DNA from 2 places in the Limnobaculum zhutongyuii genome. Region 2 is predicted to be linked to the other one. Evidence: predicted binding sites of a transcription regulator. Region 2 holds the regulator's gene; the other holds the start of a gene.
What was found. Region 2 encodes CRP, which controls carbon source genes, mostly activating them, when cyclic AMP is high. Its sites were predicted from a motif close to ATGTGANNNNNNTCACAT; they were not measured.

Region 1 (5,036 bases), 1.0 Mb from region 2:
TACCGTAAACCTTATTTCAGTAACTCAGCAACTTTTGGTGTGAAGTAATCCACGTTCAGGTAGTGTTCCTGCCCCATAAGTTGACCACTGCCATACCAGTTAATGCCGCCCAATCTCAGGCTCAACCCATTAATATCATAGTTAAATACATAACCGTTTGAACTGGTAAAGGTGAATTGATTGTTTTGCATTTGTAATAGATTGAAAGTCAATCCATTGTGGAAATAGGCCTGAACGCGCTCCATATATACCGGCGCTAATAAACCAAACAGACGAGCGATTTCCGTACGGTAAGCTTCAACCGTTAGATTTTCTGGTAAAATTCGGGCAATTAATGCAAACACATCAACGTTAGCTAAAGCAACGGCCAGCTTAGTGGTTAATGAAGCATTCAAGCGTTCCTGATTAATCGAGAACTCTTGCTTATCATCTTTATTATCTTCGCTCTTATTTGCCGCAGGCTCCAGAAACTCACCAAAATTAGGCGGGATTAAAACTGTTGAAGCGATATACGCAGCACATGCCGCATCCTGCTCAGGACGACGCTCACCAACAAATAATGAGAATGCCTTATCATTAGAAGTATCAATAACGTTTTCTTTTAAATAGTTTGCTGCTTCCTCAGCCGTTTTTTCACCACGAACTAATGCACATAATACATTCATATGCCCATCATGACGTCCACCTGCAAAGGTCGGTGCTGAAGCTAAAACAGTACTTTGAATAATAGGTAATGCCGGAATAGGTAAAACGTTTGTTGCTGTATTCATGTGTTAATTATCCGTAAATTTAAAAAAATAAATAAAACCTGTCACCTCATTATATGCAGGAGTCGGGTTAATATCAGATTAATTCCATTAATAATGACAATAGGTGAATGCTCCTATTTATATAATAGCATAATAAAAAAAAGCACCTGATGAGAGTGCTCACAGGTGCTTTTTATGTAATTTTTAATGAATAATGGCTTACAAACCTTTACCCATATTCCTTACATCTTATTCATTACCAGAATATGAACGGCGACGTGGGGCGCTATTACCACCCTCACGGCTACCAGATTCACGACGTGGACCACGAGATTGACCGTCACGGCCGCGGCCCGCGCCACCATTACCAGAAGAACGACGTTCACCATTAAAAGGACGACGCTCACCACCAGCAGCAGGAGCACCATCACGACGACCACCGCCACCACGACGAGGTTCACTGGCAGGTGCATCACCCATCAGTTGCATATTTAATGGCTTATTCAGCACGCGAGTTTTGGTGAAGTGCTGTAACAGCTCTCCAGGCATACCTTTTGGCAACTCGATCGTTGAATGAGTGGCGTACAATTTAATGTTACCAATGTAGCGGCTGCTGATATCACCTTCGTTAGCAATAGCGCCAACGATATGGCGAACTTCAACACCATCATCACGACCCACTTCAATACGGTACATATCCATCTCGCCAACGTCACGACGTTCACGGCGGGCTGGTGCTTCACGGCCATTGCTGTTATCGCGCTCACGACGACCAAAACGGTCGTTGCTGCCACGATCGTCACGATCGCGCATTTCGCGACGTGGACGACGATCAACAGGTGCATCCGGTGGCAGAATTAATGGGCGTTCGCCCTGAGCCATCTTCAGCAGTGCCGCTGCCAGAGTCTCAATATCCTGCTCTTCTGCTGGCTGTAATTTAGCCAACAACGCACGGTATTGATCCAAATCGCTGCTTTCCAGCTGCTGGCTAACGCGTGTAGCAAACTTCTCTAAACGGCGCTTGCTTAACAGATCGCCTGAAGGTAAATCCACTTCAGGAATGGTAATTCTCATCGTACGTTCAATGTTACGTAGTAAACGACGCTCACGGTTCTCAACAAACAGTAATGCACGACCCGCACGACCCGCACGACCGGTACGACCGATACGGTGAACATAAGACTCTGAATCCATCGGGATATCATAGTTTACGACCAGGCTGATACGTTCAACGTCCAGACCACGAGCCGCAACATCAGTTGCAATCAAAATATCCAGACGACCATTCTTCAGGCGCTCCAGCGTTTGCTCACGCAGGGCCTGGTTCATATCACCATTTAACGCGGCGCTGTTATAGCCACTGCGCTCTAATGCTTCAGCAACTTCCAGCGTGGCATTTTTGGTGCGAACAAAGATAATTGCCGCATCAAAATCTTCCGCTTCCAGGAAACGAACCAGCGCTTCGTTTTTACGCATACCGTATACCGTCCAGTAACTCTGGCTGATATCTGGCGTATTCACTACGCTGGACTGAATGCGAACTTCCTGTGGATCCTTCATGAAACGACGAGTAATACGACGAATCGCTTCTGGCATAGTCGCAGAGAACAGTGCGGTCTGATGTTCAGCCGGAATCTGCGCCATGATGGTTTCAACGTCTTCGATGAAGCCCATACGTAACATTTCGTCAGCTTCATCCAGCACTAAACCTTTCAGTTTAGATAAATCTAATGTGCCACGTTTCAGGTGATCTAACAGACGACCTGGGGTTCCCACAACAATTTGTGGACCCTGACGTAAAGCACGCAGTTGCACGTCATAGCGTTGACCGCCGTACAGAGCAACAACGCGAATACCCGACATATTTTTAGCATATTCAGTACAGGCTTCTGCTACCTGAACCGCTAATTCACGGGTTGGAGCCAATACCAGAACCTGCGGACAGGCCATATCAGCTTGAATATTGTTAAGAAACGGCAATGCGAATGCCGCTGTTTTGCCGCTACCGGTTTGCGCCATGCCTAATACATCGCGACCTTCCAGCAGATGTGGAATACAAGCCGACTGAATCGGGGATGGTTTTTCATATCCCATATCGGTCAATGCTTTTAATAAAGGTGCTGATAAGCCTAAATCAGCAAAAGAGGTTTCTATCTCAGACATGTACACGTGCCTCACTAAAAATGGCGGCCAGTCTACATACCTTATTGAGAAAATACTCAGTCATTTTCATTTAAAAGTGTGAACCAGCTCAAATTAGATTAAAAAACGAACAGAAAAACCGCCCTCGTTTGTCATCAAGACACGCAAGGCCGCTTTGACTTAATCGTCAGTCTATTTTTTATCCGATTCTGATAGGTCGTCTTGCTCTAGCCCGAACAAGGCTAATTCCAACAGTGCATAGCGGTGCTCAACAAAGTTATGTACGTTGTTGGCAACCGTCAGTTTGAACAACGCCACGGCGGTGTTCTTGTCCCCCAGACTCAGGTAGTGTTTACCTAAATAGAAGTCAGTTTCACTGAGATGCTCAGCGAGCGAAGTGTTATCCGTTGCTTCTGCCTGTAGACGGTTAACCAGCGTTTTTTCGCTGATATCACCCAGGTAGAACTCCACAATATTCCAGCCCCACTCTCCTCGTTCAGCTTTAGCATAACGCTCTTTAAGAGCCTTCTTTGCTTTACCTGAATCAATCTCTTTTTCAGCTAAATACAGCCAAAGAGACCGGAAAGGATCGTTAGGGTCGTCATGATAAAACGCCAGCAGATCATCCTGCGCTAAAATGTAGCGACCGCCATAATATAAGGCAATCCCTCGGTTTAAACGCGCGTAGTTATAAGTTGGATCAAGCTCTAATACAGAATCAAACGCATCATAAGCAGCATCAAAGTTGCCGCCCTGCGTCAGATATATTCCTAAGTAATTGAATGCCTCTGGAATATCAGGACGAATCATCAACGCTTGCGAAAAGTCATTACGTGCCAATGCCCGCAGTCCAAGACTGTCGAACAATACACCACGCTCATACAATAGCTGCGCTCTTTCATCACCTGATAAGACCTGACTCGCAAGGATTTGTTCCATACGGGCCAGCATCACTTCCTGTTGCAGCGTTGGCTGCAATGGAATTGCCAAAACGCCATATTTACGCCCTTCAAGGCTGCTACATCCTGTTAACAGAATGGCTGTTGCAACAATGTAGCACCAGCGCAAAATAGGCTTCATTTCAACTCCCGGAGACAAACATGGGATAGGTATCCTACCATCCACTTGCTTTTACACAAGAACTCCCTGTCCCAGTCATACACATGGTGACTTGCCATTATACAACAACAAGACACCATGTAATTAATTACAGTAATAATAAATATTACCGTTATTGCTCTTCAGATGCTGCTGGAGCGTCTTGACTCGGCGCAGTCGCTTCTTTAATGCTTAAGCGAATACGGCCTTGACGATCAACTTCCATCACTTTCACCTGAACTTCCTGACCCATTTGCAGGTAGTCTGATACTTTCTCTACGCGCTTATCCGCGATTTGAGAAATATGAACCAGACCTTCTTTACCACCAACGATGGATACGAAAGCACCAAAGTCAACGATACGGGTCACTTTACCGGCATAAATGCGGTTAACTTCAACATCAGCGGTGATCTCTTCAATGCGGCGAATAGCGTGTTTCGCTTTATCACCGTCAACTGCTGCGATCTTCACTGTACCGTCATCTTCGATTTCGATAGTTGTACCGGTTTCTTCAGTCAGAGCACGAATTACCGCACCACCTTTACCGATCACATCCTTGATTTTCTCAGGATTAATCTTGATGGTGTGGATACGTGGAGCGAACTCAGAAATATCACCACGTGGTGCAGAAATAGCCTGTTCCATCACGCCAAGAATGTGCAAACGAGCACCTTTAGCCTGATTCAGAGCCACTTTCATGATCTCACGGGTAATACCTTCAATTTTAATATCCATCTGCAGTGCAGAGATACCTTCGCGGCTACCTGCTACTTTAAAGTCCATATCGCCCAGGTGGTCTTCGTCACCCAGAATATCTGACAGAACAACAAAGCTTTCATCATCTTTCACCAGACCCATTGCGATACCCGCAACAGCAGCCTTAATTGGCACGCCAGCATCCATCAGTGCTAATGAAGCACCACAAACAGAAGCCATAGAAGATGAACCGTTAGATTCAGTAATTTCTGACACTACACGAACGGTATATGGGAATTCAGTCTGGTCAGGCATCACCGCTAATACACCGCGCTTCGCCAGACGACCAT
Region 2 (5,036 bases):
TTGAACTGGCCCTGTCGGATACCGCAATTTATGAGGCGGAGAAAAAAGCCGAACTCACAAAACTGCTGCAACAACAGGTTAGTGTAAAATCAGCTCAGGAAGAGACTGAAATGAACTGGCTGGAACTGCAGGAGCAGTTAGAAGAGATGACGACCAGTTTTAATCTGGGGAATGATTAACGCTGAATGACAGAGGCGGTGATTATCATCGCCTCTGCTAATAATATTTTGCTTTCACTACAACCAGATAAGCACCACACAGCCCGCCGTCAGAATACCCATGGTGATATTAAAAATTGCCCACGACTTACGACTTTGCAGCAAACGGCCAATGGCAGAACCAAAGCCCATCCAGATAAATCCGGCTACCAGATTGACCATAAACATGGCAACACTAATGGCGATCACCGATGCGCTATACATATCCCCGGCCAGGCTGTAGCTGGCGATTGAACCAATCCCCATTAGCCAGGCTTTAGGATTCAACGCCTGTAACAGTAATCCCTGATATAACCGAACCGGTTGTGCTGTTCCTTTTTCTGTCTCCAGTTTCTCATAGCGGGAAGTGGCAATTTTCCACGCCAGCCAAATCAGATAGAGGCTACCTGCAATTTTGAGTGCCAGATGTAGTGAAGGATAGGCGGTTACCAAGGTTCCCACACCCATAGCAACCAACAGCAGCAATAATTGCATGCCGATCATGATGCCAAACATCAATGGTAACGATCGGGTAAAACCAAAATTAGCAGTCGAAGAGGTGAGTAACATATTATTTGGACCCGGTGTAACCGCCGCTATCCATAAAAACATCGACATAGAAAGAAACCAGCCTAACTCCATTCTGTAGAACCCTTTACCAGTGAGAGATGTTTAATCATTCCATTCAAGCTAGCAGTGTGATATTGATCGCACAAGTCCCCAAGAGTGAAAATAATTTTGTTATGGATGCACAATTTCGACCCATACCGGGCACCGCTAACCCACACATACAAACTCTGCTGCCGCGAATTATTCGCAGAAAGATCAGTCTGGATCCGGTATGGCAGCGTCTGGAACTTCCGGACGGCGATTTTATCGATGTTGCCTGGAGTGAAGATCCTTATCAGGCCAAACATAAGCCTCGTCTGGTATTGTTTCACGGTTTAGAAGGCAACTTTTACAGCCCTTATGCCCATGGTTTACTGGCGGTTTGCCGTCAAAACGGCTGGCTGGGGGTGGTTATGCATTTTCGCGGCTGTAGCGGTGAACCTAACCGTAGCCCTCGCGCTTATCATTCCGGTGAAACCAGCGATACGCGCTTTTTCCTCAACTGGATACAGAATACGCTGGGAGAAGCCCCTACCGCAGCCGTCGGCTACTCGCTGGGTGGCAATATGCTGGGCTGCTATCTGGCTGAAGAAGGCGATCGCGTGCCTCTGCAAGCGGCGGTGATTGTCTCTGCTCCGCTGATGCTCGATCCTTGTTCCCGTCGTCTGGAACAAGGCTTATCGAAAGTCTATCATCGCTATCTACTTGGCCTGCTAAAACAGAGTACTAAACGTAAACTTATCCGTTACCCCGACATTATGCCGCTGCCCGATTTATCGCTGAAAAATATTCGTTCGATCCGTCAGTTTGATGATGCCCTTACTGCACCATTGCATGGATTTAAAGACGCTACCGATTATTATCAAAAGTGCAGTGCCCTGCCGGTTTTACATCAGGTACGTATTCCTCTGCTGATTATTCATGCCAAAGACGATCCCTTTATGGCACCCGATGTGATCCCTGCGAAAAACAGCCTGCCCGAAAATATTGAATATCAGTTAACGGAACATGGCGGTCATGTTGGCTTTGTCAGTGGCACATGGAAAAAACCGCAAATGTGGCTGGAACATCGCATTCCTGAATGGTTAACCGGCTATCTGGAGAACAACAAATGATGATTCCGTGGCAGCAACTGGCGCCCGAAACGCTGGAGAGTATTATTGAATCCTTTGTTCTGCGTGAAGGTACCGATTACGGAGAGCACGAAAGATCGTTACAGCAGAAAGTGGATGACGTTAAACGTCAGCTAAAAAGTGGTCAGGTAATATTGGTTTGGTCAGAGCTGCATGAAACCATCAATATTATGCCCAAAGATCGGTTCAGTGATGATATGGAAGAGCAGCCTTATCCGGAGTATTGATTCATCTGAATAAAATTTTATGACAGCCCTGCACCAATCCGACTATGCTCTGGTAATAACAACGAAAACTAAGGAATCAGGTTAATGTCAGCAAAACATCCGATCATTGCAGTAACTGGTTCCAGCGGAGCCGGTACTACTACCACCAGTCTGGCCTTCAGAAAAATCTTTCAGCAGCTAAATTTAAGCGCTGCACGCATTGATGGTGATGCATACCATCGTTATACGCGTCCGGAGATGGATGCGGAAATTCGTAAAGCCAGAGAGCAAGGGCGCCACATCAGTTATTTTGGTCCCGAGGCGAACGACTTCGCTCTGCTGGAAAACAGTTTTATTGAATATGGAAAAACCGGAAACGGACGCACACGTAAGTACTTGCATACTTATGATGAAGCGGTTCCCTATAATCAAACACCCGGTACTTTTACCCCCTGGCAACCGCTGCCTGAAACCACCGACCTGCTATTTTATGAAGGTCTGCATGGCGGCATCGTCACCGCAAAACATAATGTTGCCCGGCATGTCGATTTGCTGGTTGGAGTCGTTCCTATCGTTAACCTGGAGTGGATACAAAAGCTGATCCGCGACACCGTGGAACGAGAACACTCCCGGGAAGCGGTACTGGATTCTGTTGTGCGTTCAATGGACGACTACATCAATTACATCACCCCACAGTTTTCCCGGACGCATATCAACTTCCAACGCGTCCCCACCGTTGATACCTCTGACCCGTTTTCTGCGAAAAGTATTCCAACTATGGACGAAAGTCTGGTCGTTATTCACTTCAGGGGGCTGACAGGAATTGATTTTCCCTATTTACTGGTCATGTTACAGGGATCGTTTATCTCCCAAACAAACACTTTAGTGATTCCAGGAGGGAAGTTGGGGCTGGCTATGGAGTTAATTATCACACCATTAATACAACAATTATTAGAAGGCAGAATATTAGAATAGGGAAATGAGGATAAAACAGGCGAATAACCCGAATCAGCGCCGCTTAACCCTCATTTTAGTAAGACAACACGAGACTCTTGGCTCAACCTGTGTTAAAACCATAGTGTGGGTATAACAGATAAATTAGAGTTTGCTCAGGCTGATGCAATACTAACCCACAAACACCTCTATATTCTTTTTTACATCAGCTATAATAGCGCTCACCTGGCAAGTTATATGCTTCGGGGCGGGTAAGATTTTCGGCAAGCTTCTCGCTTTGCTGTGTTAGGCAGTGACTACAAAGAGGATAACAACAAATGGTTCTCGGCAAACCGCAAACAGACCCTACTCTCGAATGGTTTTTATCTCATTGTCATATTCATAAATATCCATCCAAGAGCACACTTATTCACCAAGGTGAAAAAGCAGAAACTCTTTACTATATTGTAAAGGGTGCCGTAGCCGTTCTGATTAAGGATGAAGAAGGTAAAGAGATGATCCTCTCCTATCTCAATCAGGGGGATTTCATCGGAGAACTTGGCCTGTTTGAAGAAGGTCAGGAGCGCAGTGCCTGGGTCAGGGCAAAAACAGCATGTGAAGTTGCTGAAATTTCCTATAAGAAGTTTCGCCAGCTGATTCAAGTTAACCCAGATATTTTAATGCGTTTATCTGCTCAGATGGCCAGCCGCTTACAGGTTACCTCTGAGAAAGTAGGAAGCCTTGCCTTCCTTGATGTTACGGGCCGTATCGCACAGACATTACTCAACCTGGCTAAACAGCCGGATGCAATGACTCATCCAGACGGAATGCAAATTAAGATCACCCGTCAGGAAATTGGTCAAATTGTTGGATGTTCCCGTGAAACGGTAGGACGTATTTTAAAAATGCTGGAAGATCAAAACCTGATCTCCGCTCATGGAAAGACTATCGTTGTCTACGGGACTCGTTAAATAATAAAGAGAAGCGGATAGGTTTACGGCCTCCAAATGCCATATCCGCTTTCTTTTCCCGGGGAGGCCTATGTGGCGACGAGTCATTTATCATCCAGAAGTCAATTATGCTCTGCGCCAAACTTTAGTTCTCTGTTTGCCTGTCTTGCTGTTTTGGCTACTCGACGATCTGGCAACCGGCTTTTTACTCTCCCTTGTTCCTGCCTGCTGCAGTATTGGTGGTCTCGACACTCCCCATAAACACTTTTTCAAACGGCTGGCTATTGGTGGCTCACTGTTTGTTATTAGCAGTGTATTGTTACAGTTTCTGCTGCTGTGGTCAGTTCCGCTGCCGTTCTGCATGCTTATTCTGACCCTCCTGTTTGGTGTAACGGCGGAAATCAGTCCGCTTTATGGACGATTAATGCCTGCGGCATTAGTGACCGCCATTTTTACGCTCAGTATGGCGGGGAATTTACCTATCTGGCGAGTAGCCATATTATTTGCCATTGGCACGTTCTGGTATGGTTTATTTATCCACCTGTGGTTTCGGCTCTGGCAAGAACAACCCATGCGAGAATCACTTAGCCTGCTTTTTCGTCAGTTAGCTTACTATTTTGAAGAGAAATACAGCTTATTAACCCAACATACCGATCCTGAAAAAGCACTCCCTCCCCTACTGTTACGCCAACAGAAAGTGATGGATATCATCACGTTGATTTATCAGCAAATCTATATGATTCCCAATCTGAAGCACCCTCGTCATCGGCGATTAATTCAGGCGTTTCAGGTGGCTCTCGATTTGCAGGAGCACATTACCGTCAGCCTGCACCAGCCTGCGGAAGTACAAAAGCTGGTTGAGCAAAGTCAGGCCGAAGCTATTATTCGTCATAATGCAAAATCTATTAGTCAACGCTTACAGGTATTAGCTGATGATATCCTCTATCATCGACGCCCAACGCCTTTCAGTATGGAGACGGAATTATCAGCACTGGAGAAAATTACCAG

Region 1: the regulator CRP is predicted to act here: its motif matches at 2,989-3,006, upstream of yrbN (protein YrbN).

Annotation. Positions count from the first base shown of each region.
Region 1 is NZ_CP034752.1:582,245-587,280, reverse strand. It holds gene EKN56_RS02195 (hypothetical protein) at 12-770, opposite strand; gene EKN56_RS02190 (DEAD/DEAH family ATP-dependent RNA helicase) at 999-2,912, opposite strand; gene yrbN (protein YrbN) at 2,905-2,976, opposite strand; gene nlpI (lipoprotein NlpI) at 3,084-3,971, opposite strand; gene pnp (polyribonucleotide nucleotidyltransferase) at 4,123-5,036, opposite strand, start outside.
Region 2 is NZ_CP034752.1:4,165,105-4,170,140, forward strand. It holds gene EKN56_RS18655 (ABC transporter ATP-binding protein) at 1-179, shown strand, start outside; gene EKN56_RS18660 (LysE family translocator) at 237-839, opposite strand; gene EKN56_RS18665 (hydrolase) at 941-1,921, shown strand; gene EKN56_RS18670 (YheU family protein) at 1,918-2,166, shown strand; gene EKN56_RS18675 (phosphoribulokinase) at 2,251-3,120, shown strand; gene crp (cAMP-activated global transcriptional regulator CRP) at 3,417-4,049, shown strand; gene EKN56_RS18685 (YccS/YhfK family putative transporter) at 4,120-5,036, shown strand, end outside.